One region of the Mycobacterium sp. DBP42 genome, then DNA from elsewhere that is predicted to be linked to it. Evidence: riboswitches for the same ligand, from Rfam matches in the RefSeq annotation. Region 1 holds a riboswitch; each other region holds the start of a gene.
What was found. Region 1 has a riboswitch for cobalamin ahead of E0T84_RS01805 (CbtB-domain containing protein). Riboswitches for the same ligand answer to the same signal wherever they lie in the genome.
Positions count from the first base shown of each region.

Region 1 (4,862 bases):
CTCCTACCGGGTGTCCAAGGTGAACAACGGTAAGTGCGAGCAGGTCGCAGGCACCAACACCGAGCTGTCGCTGCCCCTGGCTTCGATCTTCAAACTCTATGTGCTGCTTGCAGTTTCGGATGCGGTCAAAGCCGGGACCCTGCGTTGGGACGATCACCTCACAATCACCAAGGAGGGCAAGAAGCTCGGTTCGGCCGGCCTGGACAAGCTTCCCCCCGGTGCCGAGATCACTGTGCGAACCGCAGCCCAGCAGATGATCTCGGCCAGCGACAACATGGCCACCGACCTGCTCATCGGACGGGTGGGCCCGTCGGCCGTGGAACGCGCGCTGGTGACCGCCGGCCACCACGACCCGGCCAGCATGACCCCGTTCCCGACCATGCACGAGGTTTTCTCCGTCGGCTGGGGTAAGCCCAACCTTCGCGACGAGTGGAACAGCGCGTCCCCCGCCGGGCGGGTGGCACTGCTGCAACAGACCAATTCCCGTCCCTACGAACCAGATCCATACCGCACGCACACCCCGGCCTCCAACGACGGGCTGGAGTGGTTCGCCAGCGCCGCCGACATCTGCCGGGTGCACGCCGCCCTGCAGGCCTCTGCCGTCGGCCCTGCCGCGCCCGTGAAGGACATCCTGTCCGCGCTGCCCGGCATCGACCCGGATCCGGCGAAATGGAAATACATCGGCGCCAAGGGCGGAAACCTACCCGGCGACCTGACCTTCAGCTGGTACGCGGTGGACCACACCGGACAGCCGTGGGTGTTCAGTTTCCAGCTGAACTGGCCGAAGTTCCGCAGCCCTACCGCCGCGGGCTGGCTGCTGCAAATCGCCAAGCGGGCATTCGCGATGGCTCCGGTGGCGCACTAGGACCGGGCTAGCTGCCGCTTCGCAGCGTCCAAGCCTGGCCGCGGAAATGCATGACCGTACGGCTCATCGGTGCAACATCGATGCGCCAGAAAGACCTCGGCGGTGCGTCCAACGCCACCAGGATGGCGGCCCGGACCACCGCCGGATGTGTCACCGCAACCAGCCGGCCACGCACCGGCGCCAGGCTGTCCAGCCAACGGTGCACCCGGTTGACGAGACCGACCACCGTTTCACCGCCGTGCGGTGCCCGGGCCGGATCAGTCAGCCAGACCGCCAGGTCGGCCGGCGGCAGGCCGCCGAGCACACTGCCGCGCCAGCCGCCGAAATCCAGATCGGCCAGTTGCGGCTCGACCGCCGCCGAGAGCCCCAGCAGTTCGGCGGTCTGGCGGGCCCGCTTCTCCGGCCCGCAATACGCGGCGTCGATGACACCGAGTTCAACGGCCGCATCAGCCTGACGATGCCCCAGCGCATTCAGCGGCTCGTCGGTGGGAAACCGGCCGGCTGCCGTGGCGTCGGTCATGGCGTGAGACACCAACGTCAGCCGGACGACCTCACTCACTGGGACTCACGCCGACACTGACTCCCGCTTACCTTCCAACAACCTCGACGCCATCGCCCCGAACACCAGACCGATCGTCGCCCATATCACCACCTGCGTGCCCAGCGAGAACAGGCGGAACTGGTAGAGATCGTCGGCCGGGAACGTCGACGGGGTCTCGTGGATGCCCGGCAGGATCAGGAAGACCACGGCCATCGAGACCACATAGTCCGCGACGCCTACCAGGCACGCATTCCACACCCCCAGCTTCGGTGTCAGCCGGCGCGCCAGCAGTACCGAACCGACGAACAACCCTGCCGAGAGCACCACCAATAGCAGGTACAGCAGGGTGCGCTGCTGGATGGTCTCGTCGAGGCTGACCGCCGGCGGGTTCGGCGGGTATTTGAGCGCCGGGACGATCCACAGGCTGACGAGCATGCCGCCGGCCGTCAATGCAGCCAACGCGCGCGCCGACAGGTTGGCCCTGCCGTAGACCGCGCAGAACACGACGGCCAGCAGGGCGCCCATCGCGACGCTGAAGATCAGGACGCCGAGGCCCATGCCGACGTTGGATTGCACGCCGCGGGTGAACACCTCGACGCTCTCACCGCCGTGGGAATGCCCACCGGCGCCGTGTGAATGCTCCGCGGCTTCATCCGCTGCGCCGACACCGTTCTCGAAGTCGATCGCCCTGCCGATGATCGGTTCGATCAGCAGCTTCGCCCATCCGAAAGCAAGCACACCTGCCAGGGCGCCGGCCAAGATGCCGCGCCCGATGATCTGTCTTTCCATTGGCTCGGTTATCTCGCCCGCGGGTCAGTGGCAGGGGAAACCGAGCAGGTGGCGGGCGTCGTGCACGAACTCGTGCACGTAGGTGTTGTTACCGAACACCGACGTTGCGCCCTGGTCCATTCCGACGAAATAGAGGGCCAGCAGCGCCACGAACGCCGTCAGGGTCAGCCAGAGCACCGCCTTGGTGGCCGACAGGTCGATCGGCCGAGCGTGGCTGGCGCGTGCGTCAGTGGAAGCCATCGGGTGGTCCTTTCCGGGAATTCGCGTCCCAGTCCGTGTCGCGACAGGTCAGGGTCTGACTGTTAACAGTGGCGCGGCCGCTCTGGACTCTCACCAGATTCCTGTTCCTGTCGATTACATCAGCATCGTAACTACCGGCGCAGGCGATCGACCCATCGGCAGGACGAAAAACGCCCCCACCGATGGGTGGGGGCGTTTCTCATGTGCAGTTATTCCGCAGTGGCTCCGGCCTTGGCCAGGTCCGGACCATCGGAGCCGGCCGCCTTGGGCGCGCCCGAGAACGTGAACTTCGCGTCCTCGCCGGCACCTTCGCCGTCCCAGCCCTCGACGTCGACCGTGACCAACTGGCCGGGCCCGAGCTCCTCGAACAGGATCTTCTCGGACAGTTGATCCTCGATCTCGCGCTGGATGGTGCGGCGCAGGGGCCGGGCACCGAGCACGGGGTCGAAGCCTCGCTTGGCCAGCAGGGCCTTGGCCTTGTCGGTCAGCTCCATGGCCATGTCCTTGGTCTTGAGCTGGTTGCCGACCCGGCCGATCATCAGGTCGACCATCTGGATGATCTCGTCCTGCGTCAGCTGGTGGAACACGATGATGTCATCGATGCGGTTGAGGAACTCCGGCCGGAAGTGCTTCTTGAGCTCGTCGTTGACCTTCTGCTTCATCCGCTCGTAGTTGTTCTCCCCGCCGCCCTGGCTGAAGCCCAGTCCGACCGCCTTGCTGATGTCGGAGGTGCCCAGGTTCGAGGTGAAGATCAACACCGTGTTCTTGAAGTCGACCGTGCGGCCCTGTCCGTCGGTGAGACGTCCGTCCTCCAGGACCTGCAACAGGCTGTTGTAGATCTCCTGGTGGGCCTTCTCGATCTCGTCGAACAGCACGACCGAGAACGGCTTGCGGCGCACCTTCTCGGTGAGCTGGCCGCCCTCTTCGTAGCCGACGTAGCCCGGAGGGGCACCGAACAGCCGCGACGCGGTGAAGCGGTCGTGGAACTCGCCCATGTCGATCTGGATGAGCGCGTCGTCGTCGCCGAACAGGAAGTTGGCCAGCGCCTTGGACAGCTCGGTCTTACCGACACCGGACGGGCCGGCGAAGATGAACGAACCGGACGGGCGCTTCGGGTCCTTCAGACCGGCGCGGGTACGGCGGATCGCCTTCGAGACGGCCTTGACGGCATCCTCCTGGCCGATGATCCGCTTGTGCAGCTCGTCCTCCATGCGCAGCAGGCGCGTGGTCTCGGCCTCGGTCAGCTTGAACACCGGGATACCGGTCCAGTTGCCCAGCACCTCGGCGATCTGCTCGTCGTCGACCTCGGCGACAACGTCGAGATCGCCTGAGCGCCACTGCTTCTCACGCTCACCGCGCTGGGCGACCAGAGTCTTCTCCCGATCGCGCAGGCTCGCCGCCTTCTCGAAGTCCTGCGCGTCGATCGCGGACTCCTTCTCCCGGCGCGCGTCGGCGATCTTCTCGTCGAACTCGCGCAGGTCTGGCGGAGCGGTCATCCGGCGGATACGCATCCGGGCGCCGGCCTCGTCGATCAGGTCGATCGCCTTGTCCGGCAGGAACCGGTCGTTGATGTAGCGGTCGGCCAGAGTGGCGGCGGCCACCAGCGCGCCGTCGGTGATCGAGACGCGGTGGTGCGCCTCGTAACGATCACGCAGACCCTTGAGGATCTCGATGGTGTGCTCGACCGTCGGCTCACCCACCTGGACCGGCTGGAACCGGCGCTCCAGGGCGGCGTCCTTCTCGATGTACTTGCGGTACTCGTCGAGGGTGGTGGCACCGATGGTCTGCAGCTCGCCGCGGGCCAGCTTGGGCTTCAGGATCGACGCGGCGTCGATGGCGCCCTCGGCGGCACCCGCGCCGACGAGCGTGTGCAGCTCGTCGATGAACAGGATGATGTCGCCGCGGGTGTTGATCTCCTTGAGCACCTTCTTGAGGCGTTCCTCGAAGTCACCGCGGTAGCGGCTGCCCGCGACCAGCGAACCCAGGTCGAGCGTGTAGAGCTGCTTGTCCTTGAGCGTCTCGGGAACCTCGCCGTGAACGATGGCCTGTGCCAGGCCCTCGACAACGGCGGTCTTGCCGACGCCGGGCTCGCCGATCAGCACCGGGTTGTTCTTGGTGCGGCGGCTCAGCACCTGCATGACGCGCTCGATTTCCTTCTCGCGGCCGATGACCGGATCGAGCTTGCCCTCCATGGCGGCGGCGGTCAGGTTACGGCCGAACTGGTCGAGCACCAGAGACGTCGACGGGTTGCCCGACTCGCCCCCACGGCCACCGGTGCCGGCCTCGGCGGCCTCCTTGCCCTGGTAACCGCTCAGCAGCTGGATGACCTGCTGGCGCACGCGGGTCAGCTCGGCGCCGAGCTTGACCAGCACCTGGGCGGCGACGCCTTCACCTTCGCGGATCAGACCGAGCAGGATGTGCTCGGTG
Region 1 is NZ_VCMY01000001.1:360,229-365,090, reverse strand. It holds gene E0T84_RS01820 (serine hydrolase) at 1-865, shown strand, start outside; gene E0T84_RS01815 (histidine phosphatase family protein) at 873-1,424, opposite strand; gene E0T84_RS01810 (CbtA family protein) at 1,431-2,195, opposite strand; gene E0T84_RS01805 (CbtB-domain containing protein) at 2,220-2,435, opposite strand; cobalamin riboswitch at 2,464-2,589, opposite strand; gene clpC1 (ATP-dependent protease ATP-binding subunit ClpC) at 2,645-4,862, opposite strand, start outside.

Region 2 (4,862 bases), on a different contig from region 1:
GTGGTCAACACGATGCCGTGTCCCTCGTCGGCCAGGCCGCGCAGCAGATGCAGCACCCGGCCCTGATTACGCAGATCCAGTGCGGCGGCGGGTTCATCGAGCACCAATACCTGTCCCTCGGCGGCGATTGCCCGCGCGATCAGCACCAGCTGACGCTCGCCGCCGCTGAGTGAGGGATAGTCCCGGTCGGCGAGCGGGGCGATACCGACCCGTTCGAGGGCGGCCTGCGCGCACCGATAATCCCGCCGTCCCGGCCTGGTCATCCGGCCCAGATGCCGAACGCGTCCCATCAGCACCATGTCCATCGCCGTGTAGGCGAAGGTGGAGCGGTGGCTCTGCGGGACGTACCCGATCACCCCGTCGGCGCGGACGCGGCCTTCTGACGGCTCCGCCAGACCGACCACGCAGCGCAACAAGGTGGTCTTACCGCGGCCGTTGGGGCCCAGGACCGAGAGAATCTCGCCCGGCGCGAGTTGGTAGCAGACATCGCGGAAGAGCCATCGCTCACGGTCGTAGGCGAAGCCGAGTCCATCGAGTTCAAGCATCCGACCACATCCGTTGCCGGCGGCTACGCAACAGGATCAGAAACACCGGTGCGCCGACGATGGCGGTAAGTACGCCCAGCGGGATCTCGGCGACCCCCAGTGTGCGGGTGACGGTGTCGATCGCGGTCAGATATGCGGCGCCGAGGCCGATGCTGACCGGGATGAGCACCCGGTTGTCCGCCCCGACCCACAGCCGGGCCAGGTGCGGTACCACCAACCCCACCCAACCGATGACGCCGCTGACCGCCACCGCCCCGGCAACGATCGCCGCGACAGCGGTGAAAATCAGCCAGCGCAGCCGGCCGGGATGCAATCCCAGTGTCACAGCGTCCTCGTCGCCCAGCGAAAGCACGTTGATCCGCCAGCGCAATGCGTAGATGACGGCGCCGCCGAGCAGTACCGGCACCCCGGCGATGACGACCTTCGCGTAAGTGGCGGTGGCCAGGCTGCCCAGCAACCAGAAGACCAGCGATTGCAGTTCGCCGTACGGATCAGCGAGGTAGGTCATGAACGACACCAACGCCGTGAAGAACGCTCCGACCACAATGCCCGACAACACGATCGCCAGCGGTGGGGTCGGTCCTCGAGTTCGACTGACGGCGAAGACCGCCACCAGTGCGGCCATCCCGAACCCGAACGAACCCAGTACCAGGGCAGCCGAGCCAAGGCTCAGGACGATGGCGAGCGCACCCCCGAATGATGCGCCGGACGAGACGCCGAGGATCTGTGGGCTGACCAGCGGATTGCCGAACACCGCTTGTAGCGCGGCCCCGCAGCCGGCGAGTCCCGCGCCGACCAGAATGGCCAACAACACGCGGGGCAGCCGGACGTTGAGCACGACAGCATCCTCGGCCGCAGTCCAGGTCTGCTCGAGCGGCAGCAGCCGACCGAGCAGAATCCGCACGACCTGATCCGGCGCGACCGAGTACCTGCCCACGGCAAGCGCGATGACGGCCACCAGCACGACACCCACCGGAATGACGAGATACGCGGTACGGACGCTGGATACGGCCGAGCGCTCAGCGGCCGAAGTCAACATAGTCACTGGAGTCGGAATTGGCTGTGGAGTAGAGGATCTCGCCGATTTGCGCATCGGTGGGTTCGGTGCCGTACCAGAGCGCGTACTGCCTGGCCACTTCGGCGCGCAGGCCGGGTGCCCCGGTCCCGTGGACCACTCCGGCCAACCACTGCCACATCAAAGGTGATTCCTGGCTCGGGGGATCCCACCGGTATCCGCCCAACGGCACCTTGTAGATCCGACGTTGCGCCACGGCCCGCAGGCTCGCCAGCGCCGGGTCACGGTAAAGATCTGCGGGCAGCTTCGGACCGAAGTTGCCCAGCAGGACGATGTCGGGATCCCACCTCAGCAGCTGCTCGGTGTCGATGGGGGCCTCGTCGGCGTCGATCTCCACAGCGGGATTGCGGGCACCGACGAGTTCGGTGACGAAGTGGTTGTAGGACGCCCGGCCGCCCACATCCAGCGTGTCGGCGGCGCCCCGCAGGTACAGCACCGATGGCCGCGTCGAGCTGGCATCGGGCACCGGAATCTCACTGCGCAACAACCGCATTCGATCGCGCATCCAACCGATCAGTGCCGCGGCCCGCTCCGGCTTGCCGAGCAGTTCGCCGTAGAGCGCAACCGCGTCCTCGAGATCCTGCTGGGTTCCGTAACGCAGCTGCGCCACGGTCAACCCGGCATTCTGCAATGGTTCAACGATGCCAGGGCCACGGTCGCCCCACTGGATCACCACATCCGGGTCCAGCGCCAGCACGCTCTCCACGTTCGGTGCGAACTCGGCGCCTGCCACGTCGGTGGGAACCGTCAGCAGCCCCGGATACGCCGCGCCGATGAAACTGTCCTCGATCGCAGAACGCGAGGCGGCGTTCATGCCGACCAGAACCTCGGGTCCGCCGTTGACGGCCACCATCATCGACGCGGCCGGCTTCGGGATGGTCACCACCCGCCGGGCCGGCCGCGGCAACTGCACGGTCGCACCGGCGAGATCGGTGACCGTGACGGCCCCGACCCCACTGCCTGATTCGGCCCGTCCGCACCCGACGCCCACCACCGATGCCGCGGCGGTGGCCAGGATTCCGCCCAACATTTTCCGGCGCGCGATGAACTGACCGCTCACGAATACCTCCCGGGAGTCCGCGCTCCGTGGATGTTGTCCGCGATGGGTCAGTGTCGTGGCTCCCGGACTGAGCTACCCCGTTGGATGCATCGAGGTTCGCGGTCCGGTCACAGTGGCGGGACCGCACCGGATTCACACCGGTTTCCTGGGTCCCATCGCGTTATGGATCGTGGATACCCTAGCCCACGGTCCGGTGCGGGCTCAGTGACCGAAGATCGTCGGCAGGGCCAGCGCCGAATCGATGGCCAGCGCGCAGAACACCACGGCCAGGTAGTTGTTCGACTGCAGGAACAACCGCAGCGGCTTCACCGGCTCGCCGCGCTTGACCCCGGAGTACAGCTGGTGCGCCATCACCAGGAACCACGCGCCCGCCAGCAGGGCCACCGCGCCGTAGAGCCATCCGGTGGCCAGCGCCAGCACCAGCGTGGTGAGCACTGTCAGCCAGGTGTAGATCAGGATCTGGCGGGTAACCTCGCGCTCGGTGGCCACCGCGGGCAACATCGGCACCCCGGCCGCCTTGTAGTCGTCCTTGTATCGCATGGCCAGTGCCCAGGTGTGCGGCGGTGTCCAGAAGAAGATGATCAGGAACATCACCAACGCTTGCCACTGGATCGTGCCGGTCACCGCGGACCAGCCGATCATCACCGGCATGCAACCGGCCGCGCCGCCCCACACCACGTTTTGCGAGGTGCGGCGTTTGAGCAGCAACGTGTAGACGAAGACGTAGAACGCGATCGTGGCAACGGCCAGTAACCCGGACAGCAGGTTCGAGGTCCACCACAGCCAGCAGAAGGACGTGACCGAGAGCACGAGCCCGAAGATCAGGGCGTGGCGGGTAGGCACCGAAGCCTTGGCCAGCGGTCGGCGCGCGGTCCGCTTCATCACCTTGTCGATGTCGGCGTCAGCCACGCAGTTGAGCGTGTTGGCGCCGGCCGCCGCGAGCCCACCGCCGATCAGGGTGTTGAGGATCAGCAGCGGGTCAATCGTGCCGCGGTCCGCGAACAGCATCGCTGGAATGGTGGTGACCAGCAACAACTCGATCACGCGCGGCTTGGTCAATGCCAGATACGACAGGAACGTGGTCCGTATTCGGCTCGGCGCCCCATTGATGAGCCGGCGCTCGCGAATGCTCACGCAAATAACTCCTCGGGTGGCGTCACGCGGCTTCTACTACACACGATGGTAGACCGCCGCCCGAATGCCTCGGCACCGCAGGGTCTGTTCCGGGGCAACTACGGGTAAACGACCGGGTATCGGTGCGAGAACCAGTCTGCATCGGATGAGTCCGCCCCACTAGGGTGTTTGTCGTAGCAGCATGGCAACTGCGAGCACATGCCAGCAGATAGAAGACGAGGAAGTGAGCTTAGTGACCACCGCCGAAGAGATCACCGCTCTCACCCAGCCCAACCACCCAGATGACTGGACCGAGCTCGACAGCGTTGCCGTCGACACCGTCCGGGTGCTCGCGGCTGACGCGGTGCAGAAGGTCGGCAACGGCCACCCGGGTACCGCGATGAGCCTGGCTCCCCTCGCCTACACGTTGTTCCAGCGGCAGCTGCGCCACGATCCCAGCGACACCGAATGGATCGGTCGCGACCGCTTCGTACTGTCCTGCGGGCATTCCAGCCTGACCCTCTACCTGCAGCTCTACCTCGGCGGGTTCGGCCTGGAGCTGGCCGACATCGAGGCCCTGCGCACCTGGGGCTCGCTCACCCCGGGACACCCCGAGTACCACCACACCAAGGGTGTGGAGATCACCACCGGTCCGCTGGGCCAGGGGCTGGCCTCGGCGGTCGGCATGGCCATGGCCGCTCGCTACGAGCGCGGACTGTTCGACCCCGACACCGCGCCGGGCGAGAGCCCGTTCGACCACTACATCTATGTGGTCGCCTCTGACGGCGACATCGAGGAAGGTGTCACCAGCGAAGCCTCGTCGCTCGCAGGTACCCAGCAGCTCGGCAACCTCATCGTGTTCTGGGACGACAACAAGATCTCCATCGAGCACAACACCGACATCGCGTTGAGCGAGGATGTGCCCGCGCGCTACCGCGCTTACGGCTGGCACGTGCAGGAGGTCGAGGGCGGCGAGAACGTCGCCGGAATCGAGGCGGCGATCGCCGAGGCCAAGAAGGTCACCGACAAGCCGTCGTTCATCGCGCTGCGCACGATCATCGGCTACCCG
Region 2 is NZ_VCMY01000002.1:35,105-39,966, reverse strand. It holds gene E0T84_RS02680 (ABC transporter ATP-binding protein) at 1-545, opposite strand, end outside; gene E0T84_RS02675 (iron ABC transporter permease) at 538-1,584, opposite strand; gene E0T84_RS02670 (ABC transporter substrate-binding protein) at 1,565-2,680, opposite strand; cobalamin riboswitch at 2,708-2,876, opposite strand; gene E0T84_RS02665 (heme o synthase) at 2,882-3,814, opposite strand; gene tkt (transketolase) at 4,047-4,862, shown strand, end outside.
Region 2: linked by a shared signal. The riboswitch ahead of E0T84_RS02670 (ABC transporter substrate-binding protein) and the one ahead of E0T84_RS01805 (CbtB-domain containing protein) in region 1 are both predicted to bind cobalamin.

Region 3 (4,862 bases), on a different contig from region 1:
GTGGACCGGTGAGGTCGGCGTGGTGGGCGATGCGGTAGCCGATGTCATGGCCGAACGCGCGCAACGTCGCGTCGACCACCTCCGCGGTCCCGGGCGGGCCGATGATCGGCAGGGGCGGTGTATCCGGGGTGAATGTGCTCACCCAGCGGGTGATGATCACATCGCCCAGGTCGGCGATGTGATCGCTGTGCAGGTGGGTCAGCAGCAATGCGCTGAGCTGGTTGGCACCCGCGCCGACCGCGGCCAGGCGCTGCAGCACCCCGCGGCCGCAGTCGATCAGAAACATCTGGTCGCCTGCGCGCGCCAGGGTCGACGGTCCGGCCCGCTCCGGATCAGGAATCGGGCTACCGGTGCCGAGCAGCGTGACCTCGATCATGACCTCATTCCTACTCCGTTCCGGCTCAATCAGGCGTGGCTTCTTTCTTACTGACCGCCACCGACCTAGCCTGGTGTGAGGTGGATCACGATCGGAGGTTGCCGATGCGAATCGCGGACGTGCTGAAAAACAAGGGCGCGGCGGTGGTGACGATTTCGCCGGAGACTACCGTGACGGAGCTGTTGGCCGGGCTGACCGAGCTGAACATCGGTGCCATGGTGGTGATCGGGCCCGGCGGGCTGGCCGGCATCGTCTCGGAGCGTGATGTGGTGCGCAATCTGCATGAACGGGGCAGCAGCCTGCTTGCCCAACCGGTGTCGGAGATCATGACGACGGTGGTGGCAACCTGTACGCCGCGCGACACCGTGGATCACCTCAGTGCTCTGATGACCGAGAACCGGGTGCGTCACATTCCCGTGCTCGACGGTGGGCGGCTGGCCGGCATCGTCAGCATCGGCGACATCGTCAAGACCCGGATGGAAGAACTCGAGGCTGAGCAGGAACAGCTGCAGGCCTACATCACCCAGGGGCGTTGACCGCTGGCCTCCTGAGCACCGAAACCACAAATCTTGTGCGATGGTGGGCGTGTGGCTGCCGTTGACGTCCGTCCCCCGAACAAGTCCGACGTGGCGCGGCTTGCCGCCGTCCTGGGGCGGGCCTTCCATCATGACCCGGTGATGTCGTGGATCCTGGCTGACGATGCCCGCCGGGCCAAAGGTCTGCCGCGGATGTTCGCAGCGATCACGCGTCACCACTTCCTTGCCGGCGGCGGTGCCGAGGTGGCCGGCCGGGATGGCGAGATCGGCGCGGCCGCCTTGTGGGACGGGCCCGGCTGTTGGAAGCAGACTGCCGGCGAAGAACTGCGGATGCTGCCCTCGATGGTGCGTGCGTTCGGCCGCGACACGCGACGGGGCCAACAGGTCGTCGAGCTCATGAAGCAGCACCATCCCGAGGAACCGCACTGGTATCTGGCCGTGATCGGCAGCGATCCGACGGTGCGCGGCGGCGGTTTCGGACATGCCCTGATGCAATCGCGCCTCGATCGGGTGGACGCCGAACACGCCCCGGCCTACCTGGAGTCGAGCAACCCCGACAACATCCCCTACTACCTGCGTTTCGGGTTCGAGGTCACCGGGGAGATCGTCCTTCCCGACGGTGGACCGATCATGACGGCAATGTGGCGGGCGCCGCGCTGATCTGTCGCCCGGCTATCCGAAGACCCCGGTCATCTTCATGATGAGCAGGACGCCTACCGCGACGAACACCGCGATCAGCAGCACCAAACCGGCGATCGCGGTGACCGAAGTGGGGGTGTACTTGTGCCTGGGCCGCGGTTCTGGTTCGCCCAGTCCCGAGGTTTGCGCCGAGTCCGGTGGGGTGGCGCCGGGCGCGACGCCACCGCCGGGTTGCAGATCCGGTGTCTCGGCTGGGTCGGGATCTGGTGGTAGCGCGGTCATGGCCTAGGGATGCCCGCTGTCGAGCGCGGGCAATCACGCTGCGTCGCGGCTGTTACAGTGCGAATGCCGACCAACAGGGGAATCCGGTGAAAAGCCGGAACTGACGCGCAACGGTATGAGGCATCGCCTCGAGTCCGATCACCTGGGGTCGGAATGACCGTTGACGGCTCCGCGATTGGGCCCTGGATCAAAGGAAGTTTGACCGTGCGCGTGCTCACCGCACTGTTGTCCCTGTTGTCTGTCGCGTTGTCGGTCACGGTGGCCTGCGGTCATCGAGAGTCTGCGGCAGGGCAGACGGCCGGTGAAGCTTCCGCAGCTGACTCGACCAGCTATCCGCTCACCATCGAGAACTGCGGTGTGAACGTCACTTTCGAGGGACCGCCGCGGCGGGCGGTCTCGCTGTACCAGGCGTCGACCGAAATCCTGCTGTCGCTCGGGCTGGCCGATCGGATGGTCGGCACCTCGACGTGGTTCGATCCGGTGCTTCCCGAACTCGCGGCGGACAACGCCACCGTGCCCCGGCTCGCAGACAACGATCCTGGACTGGAGACGGTCCTGGCAGCCGAGCCGGACCTGGTCACCTCGGCCAGCGCACACACCTACACCTCAGCCGTGGTCGCCGACCGCAGCCGGTTCGCTCAGCTGGGAATCCCTACGTACCAATCGCCTTCGGTGTGTACGGGCGCGAGTGTCGACGGTGAGACCGTCACCCGCACCGAACCGCTGATGCTCGATGCCCTGTATCGGGAGATACGCGAACTCGCCCAGATCTTCGATGTGCAACAGCGCGGCCAGGACCTCATCGACCGGCTCACCCGGCGGCTCGACGACATTCCGTCCACCACCGAGCCGGATGTCAGTGTGGCGTTCTGGTTCTCGGGACTGCGGACGCCGTATCTCGCGGGCTGCTGCTCGGCGCCGGGACTGTATGCCGGCGAACTCGGCGTCACCAACGTCTTCGCCGATACCCGCGAGGACTGGCCGGAGGTCAGCTGGGAGGCGCTGGCCGACCGCGACCCCGACGTGTTGGTACTGGCCGACTTGAACCGAAGGCGTGTCGACGGGGACGCACTGGAGTCGAAAATGACATTCCTGGAGTCGAATCCGGTGACCAGGAACATGACCGCGGTGCGAAACAAGCGCTACGTCGTGCTGAGCGGGTCCGAACTGGATCCCGGGATCCGCGAGGTCGACGCGGTGGTGAAATTGGCGGCCGGTCTCAAGGCCTTCGGGTTGGCCCGGTGAACCGCGCGGCCCGCCTGATGGTCGGGGTGGTGAGCGCGTGGTCGTTGGTGGGATGCGCTCAGTCCACCCACGCGGTCCCGGATCCGGCCGAATCGCCCGGATACCCACTGACGGTGCGGAATTGCGGCCGGGAAGTGGTGATCGGTGCGCCGCCGCGGCGTGCTGTCTCGCTGAACCAAGGTTCCACCGAGATACTGCTTTCGCTGGGCCTGGCGGACCGCATGGTCGGCACCGCGACGTGGACGGACCCCGTCCGCGCCGATCTCGACGGCGAAAACGCCCGGGTACCGCGATTGGCGGTGAACAAGCCGTCGCTGGAGACCGTGCTCGGCGCCGAACCCGATTTCGTGTCGGCCTCCTTCGGCGGAACCCTCGGGCCCGGCGGCGTCGCCGACCGCGAACAGTTCGAACGCCTCGGTGTCCCGACGTATCTGGCACCCAGCGACTGCGAGGGAAAGACCGCGGTCAATGGCGACGGTGCGCGCACCACGCCGTTCGAGATGGAGGCGATATACACCGAAATCGGTGAACTGGCGAAGATATTCGATGTCGCCGATCGCGGCGACCGGCTCATCGCGCAGCTGCGCGCCCGGTTGGACCGCATCGCCGGGGTCCCGTTCGGCGTCGACATGGCGTTCTGGTTCTCCGACATCCGTGCTCCCTACTTCGCCGGCTGCTGCGGATCTCCCGGCGTGATCGCTGGGTCGGTGGGGGCCCGCAATGTGTTCGCCGACACCACCGATGAATGGCCGCAGGTGAGTTGGGAGACTGTGGCCGACCGCGACCCGGACGTGCTGGTCCTCGCCGACCTGAGCCGACGCACGATCGATGGTGACGCGTTGGAGACCAAAATCGAGTTCCTGGAGTCGAATCCGCTCACCCAGGGACTTACCGCAGTGCGGCACCGTCGCTACATCGTGGTGAACGGGGCGGACCTCAACCCGTCGATCCGCACCGTCGACGGCGCTGAGAAAGTGGCAAAGGGCCTGGCCGAACTCGGATTTGGCGCGGCGCCGTGAGACTTCGCACCACGTGGATCGGCGGTCTGTGGGCCGCCGGAGTGGTCCTCGTGGTGTTCTCCGCCGCGGTGGCCATCACGATCGGACCGGCCGCATTGTCGGTGGGGGACGTGTATCGCATTGTCGGCGACCGTCTCGGCGCGGGGCCGTCGGGGGCGACCCGGCTGCAGGAGAGCATCGTCTGGCAATTGCGATTGCCGCGGGTCGTCCTGGCGGCGATCGCCGGGGCCGGGTTGGCCTTGTGCGGGGCGATACTGCAGTCCCTGCTCCGCAATCCCTTGGCCGACCCGTTCGTGCTGGGCATCTCCTCGGGTGCCTCTACCGGTGCCGTGCTGGTCGCGGTGCTCGGCGTCGGCGCGGGCACGCTGAGCCTGTCCGGTGGCGCCTTCGCCGGCGCGGTGTTGTCGTTCGCCGTGGTGCTGCTGTTGGCCTACGCGGCCGGCGGCGGGACCGATCGGGTGGTGCTGGCCGGGGTGGCCGGCACCCAGCTGTTCTCGGCACTGACGTCGTTCATCGTGCTGTCGTCGGCCGACGCCGAACAGACCAGGGGAGTGCTGTTCTGGCTGTTGGGGTCGCTGGCCGGAGTGTCCTGGTCCGACGTGACCACCTGCTCGATGGTGGTCGGTGTCGGGTTGGCGCTGTGCCTGGCCCAGGCACGCACCCTTGACGCGTTCGCATTCGGGCAGGATGCGGCCGCGACGCTGGGGGTCGCGGTGACCCGGGTACGCGTCGTGTTGCTGGTGATGACCGCACTGGTGACGGCGG
Region 3 is NZ_VCMY01000008.1:60,209-65,070, forward strand. It holds gene E0T84_RS11175 (ribonuclease Z) at 1-376, opposite strand, end outside; gene E0T84_RS11180 (CBS domain-containing protein) at 481-912, shown strand; gene E0T84_RS11185 (GNAT family N-acetyltransferase) at 964-1,572, shown strand; gene E0T84_RS11190 (DUF6480 family protein) at 1,585-1,833, opposite strand; cobalamin riboswitch at 1,866-1,998, shown strand; gene E0T84_RS11195 (ABC transporter substrate-binding protein) at 2,044-3,078, shown strand; gene E0T84_RS11200 (ABC transporter substrate-binding protein) at 3,096-4,097, shown strand; gene E0T84_RS11205 (iron ABC transporter permease) at 4,094-4,862, shown strand, end outside.
Region 3: linked by a shared signal. The riboswitch ahead of E0T84_RS11195 (ABC transporter substrate-binding protein) and the one ahead of E0T84_RS01805 (CbtB-domain containing protein) in region 1 are both predicted to bind cobalamin.

Region 4 (4,862 bases), on a different contig from region 1:
GTCCTCCCAGGTGTCCCAGAGGCCGGCGACCACGTCGAGAAACTCATCGGCGCGGTTGTAGCGCTCGTCATGTCCAAGGTGGGTGTCCAGGCCGAAATTCTGCGCCTCGCTGTCGTTGACCGAAGTGACCACGTTCCAGGCCGCGCGGCCGCGGGAAAGGTGATCCAGGGTCGCGAAGGTTCGGGCCACATGGAACGGCGCGTAGTAGGTGGTCGAGTACGTGGCGCCGAGGCCGATGTGCGAGGTGGTCTGCGCCAGCACTCCGAGGATGACGCTCAGGTCGAGCTTGACCGGGCGGGCCCCGTAACGCACGGCCTCCGCCACCGAACCCCCGTAGATCCCAGGCATGGCCAGCCGGTCATCGAAGAACATCAGGTCGAAGCAACCCTCCTCGAGCTGGCGGCCGATCTTCGCGTAGTACGACGCGTCGAGGTAGCTGTGTTCGGTCGCGGGGTGGCGCCACGAGCCGGCGTACACCGAAGTGCTTCCTGCCTGCATGAACGCCACGAGAGACATCTGATCGGTACGCATGATTGGAATCTAACATCTGATATATTAGATATCAAGGATACCGTACGTCATACAGGTACGCTGCACGGATGACGTCGCCGTTGGACATCGCGGGCACCGTGCGCGAACGCGCGGCGCGCGAACTGCGCGACCGCATCATCACCGGCACTTTGGCCCCGGGAAGCCGCATCGACCTGGACGCCATCACCGAAGAGTTCGCGACCAGTCGCACGCCGGTCCGCGAAGCTCTCCTGGAACTCTCGTTCGAAGGGCTGGTGCGGGTCGCTCCCCGCAGCGGGATCACCGTCATCGGCGTCAACTCGGACGACGTCACCGACAGCTTCACCATCCTCGGCGTCCTCACCGGCCAGGCCGCCGCCTGGGCTGCCGAGCGGATCACCGCCGACGAACTCGGCCGGCTACGCGAACTCGCAGCCGATGTCGCGCAGCGGTCAGGCGAGGACAGCATCGGCGAGGCCAACTGGCTGTTCCATCAGGAGATCCACCGGGCCGCGCACTCCCCCCGGTTGCTGACCCAGATCAGGCAGGCCGCGCGGGTGGTGCCGTCCAACTTCCTGACCGTGTTTCCCGAGCATGAGGAGCACTCGCTCGACGAACATGAGCAGCTGCTGGATGCTTTGGAGGCCAAGAACGCCGAGGCTGCCCGGGCCATCGCCGAACGCCACGTCCTGGAGGCCGGGCGCTCGTTGGCGGCCTGGCTGGATGCTCAGGCCGCCACGAGCTGACCGCTATCGCCCGCGAACCTCGGCGGCCGCGGCGACCAGGTGTTTGAGCGACTCGGTCACCTCGTCGGTGGTACGGGTCTTCAAGCCGCAATCCGGGTTGACCCAGAGTCGTTCGGCCGGAACCGCATCGAGTGCCTCCCGCAACGATGTGGCGATCTCTTCGACTCCGGGGACCCTCGGCGAGTGGATGTCGTACACACCCGGGCCGACGCTGTTGGAGAACCCCACAGCGTTCAGATCGCCGAGCACTTCCATGTGCGACCTAGCCGCTTCGATCGAGGTGACGTCGGCATCGAGATCCGCGATCGCGCCGATCACCTCGCCGAACTCCGAATAACAGAGATGGGTGTGGATCTGTGTCGAATCCTCCACTCCGGAGGTGGACAACCGGAATGCGTCCACCGCCCAGTTCAGGTATGCCGCTTTGTCTTTCGAGCGCAACGGCAGCAGCTCGCGCAGAGCCGGCTCGTCGACCTGGATGATCGCGATGCCGGCAGACTGCAGATCGACGGTCTCGTCCCGAATCGCCAGTGCCACCTGCGCAGCCGTATCCGCCAACGGCTGATCATCGCGGACGAACGACCAGGCCAGGATGGTGACAGGACCGGTGAGCATGCCCTTGACGGGCTTGTCGGTGAGTGACTGCGCGTACGTGATCCACTCCACCGTCATCGGCTTCGGCCGCGTCACGTCCCCGTAGAGGATCGGCGGTCGCACGCAGCGGCTGCCATAGGACTGCACCCAGCCGTTCTGTGTGGCGAAGAACCCGTCGAGCTGCTCGGCGAAGTACTGCACCATGTCGTTGCGCTCGGGTTCACCGTGCACCAGCACGTCCAGGCCCAGCTGCTCCTGCAGCTTGATCACCTCGGCGATCTCGGCCTTCATCCTGCGCTCGTACTCCGCGGCGGCGATCTTGCCCGACCTGAGGTCGGCACGGGCGATGCGAATGGCCGAGGTTTGCGGGTATGACCCGATCGTGGTGGTGGGCAGAGCAGGCAGCTTCAGCCGGTCCTGCTGTGCAGCGCGACGCTGATCGGCCGATCCACGCTTGGCGCCCGAGGCGACGATCGCCGAGATCCGTTCCCGGACTCGGCTGTTGTTCAGTCGCGGATCGGATTTGCGCGACTCGATGGCCGCATGGGACGCAGCGATCTCCGCCGAGATGGCGTCGCGTCCGTCCTTGAGACCACGTGCCAGCGCCACCACTTCAGTGACCTTCTCGAAACCGAAGGCCAGCCAGCTGCGCAGCGCCGGGTCGAGGTCGTCCTCGGCATCGAGGGCGTAGGGCACATGCAGTGTCGAGCACGACGTAGAAACGACGATCGCCGCGGCCGCTTCCCGCAGCGCGGACAAGGTGCCCAGAGCGGCCTCCAGGTCGGTGCGCCAGATGTTGCGCCCGTCGACCACACCCGCCACCAGGAGCTTGTCCGCGAGCTCCGGCACTGCGCCCAGGGCAGCACCAGTTCCCGCAACCAGATCGACGCCGATGGCCTCGACCGGCGTGCGCGCCAGCGCGGGCAGCGCATCGCTCAGCTCTCCGAAGTAGGTTGCGACGAAGACGGAAGGTCTCTTGGCCAGTCCACCGAGACGGTTGTAGGTCCGCTCGGCGAGTTCGGCCGCATTGTCGACGATGTCGGTCACCAACACCGGCTCGTCGAGCTGGACCCACTCGATTCCCCTATCTGCCAGCAATCCCAGCAGTTCGGAATAGACATCGATGAGATCATCGAGGCGAGCCAGTGGCGCGTCCGCACCGTCGACGGCCTTCGACAGCGTCAGAAAGGTGATGGGGCCGACAACCACCGGTCGCGCCGTAATCCCCTGTGCACGTGCCTCTTCCAACTCCCCCAACACCTTGTCCGGGTTGAGGGTAAAGGTGGCCTCTGGCCCGATCTCCGGCACGATGTAGTGGTAGTTCGTGTCGAACCACTTGGTCATCTCCAGCGGCGCGATGTCATCGTTGCCTCGCGCCGCGGCAAAATAGCGGTCCAAGTCGTCGGGCACATCGGCCACCCTGGGCGGCAGTGCGCCGACAAGAACTGCGGTGTCGAGCATCTGGTCGTAGTACGAGAAGGTGTTGACCGGGACCGAGTCCAGCCCGGCTGCGACCATTGACGCCCACGTGTCGCGACGCAGGCCGGCGGCCACGGATTCGAGTTCGTCGCGATCGATGCGGCCGGCCCAGTACTTCTCGACTGCGCGCTTGAGTTCGCGGTTCGGCCCGATTCGGGGCGACCCGAGGATGGTGGCGGCGAAGGGTGCTGCGGTTGTGCTCATGACGACGTCCTTCAACATACGGGGATGGCCACCGCCAGGAGACACCGAACCGAACGCAGCCACCCGCCACGAGCGAACTACTTTCGGCCACTGCCCATTCCGCGAGGCGATGAACCACCGGACGCGGCGCGCCCGGTACGGCTGGCAGGTCTTCGGACTCACAGGCACGCACGGAAAACCGCGCCCCTACTGGCCGTCGCTTCCCGGCCGCAGTTCCCTGCGTGCCAGTGCTGATGACGGCGGTCGTTCCTGCATACCGCTGCGGGACAGTCCCGGATTCTCACCGGGTTCCCTCTCACGCCACATCTCAACCAGCCTGCGGCGTTCGATGTCGGCTCCGCAAACACCCCGGTACCGACAAACCAGCTGCGCGCCTCAGACTACCCGCCGCAGCGCGGCGGGTACCGGTCAGCGCGCCATCGCGGCCTTGATCTTGTCCACCACCTCAGCGGCCTGGGTCACCGAGGACCCTCCCGGCTTACACGCTTGGATATCCATCACAAGGTTGGCGGCCACCGCCAGCGCACGCTGGCAGGCGCGGGTCTGGTCCCCGTCAATACGGGTGAACGGCAAGGTGAGCTCCGAATCCGTCTCGATCAGATCGCCGCTGCGCCACCTGGGCAGCGGCTGCCCGTTGAGCGTGATGTTCACATTGTGGTTGGTGCACTTCGACCAGCGATCGGCCGACTGATCGAGAAAGTCGGCGGCTTCTTGTGTCGAAGGGAAGATCACCACCGACTGCACCAGCAGGTTGTCCCAGTTGTCCCTGTCGGGACCGCGTAGCAGCACCTGGCGCATGGCGGTCCAACGGTCGCCGTAGATGGCGGACTCGTTCACCTGCCACGCGCCCAGACAATTCAGATTGGGCAGCAGGTTGCGATGGTCGTTCATCTCGGTGACCGGCGGATGTGCCACCATCCCAACGGTCGTCATCATGGCGTTGACCTGATCGGTGGTGAGCAGCAGCCTCTCGAGGGCCGACTTGGGCACTTCTTCCGGCGGCCCCTGAGCCTTGTCGCCGTTGTCGGCACAGCTGGTGGCCGGCAGCACGAGCATGATCAACGAAAACACAACGCCGAGCACGGTATTCCTCTGCTTACAGCACGGTGTGACCACGCGCATCAGGCGTGGGTTCCCGCTGCGGCGCAAGCCATCTGCGCATTGGTGGCATCGTTGTTGAGTTGGGTGGCGGTGTCATTGAGCGACTGACCGCCGCTGCGCAGCCCCATCTTCAAGAGCAGCTTGGTGGCGCCGAAGGACCATGCCCGCATGGGGTTTGCGATATCGGGCGGCAGTCCCGGCGTGCCGGCAGCGTTCAGTGCCGACGCG
Region 4 is NZ_VCMY01000016.1:88,681-93,542, forward strand. It holds gene E0T84_RS16675 (LLM class flavin-dependent oxidoreductase) at 1-531, opposite strand, end outside; gene E0T84_RS16680 (GntR family transcriptional regulator) at 600-1,256, shown strand; gene metE (5-methyltetrahydropteroyltriglutamate--homocysteine S-methyltransferase) at 1,260-3,533, opposite strand; cobalamin riboswitch at 3,659-3,864, opposite strand; gene E0T84_RS16690 (sensor domain-containing protein) at 3,942-4,604, opposite strand; gene E0T84_RS16695 (hypothetical protein) at 4,655-4,862, opposite strand, start outside.
Region 4: linked by a shared signal. The riboswitch ahead of metE (5-methyltetrahydropteroyltriglutamate--homocysteine S-methyltransferase) and the one ahead of E0T84_RS01805 (CbtB-domain containing protein) in region 1 are both predicted to bind cobalamin.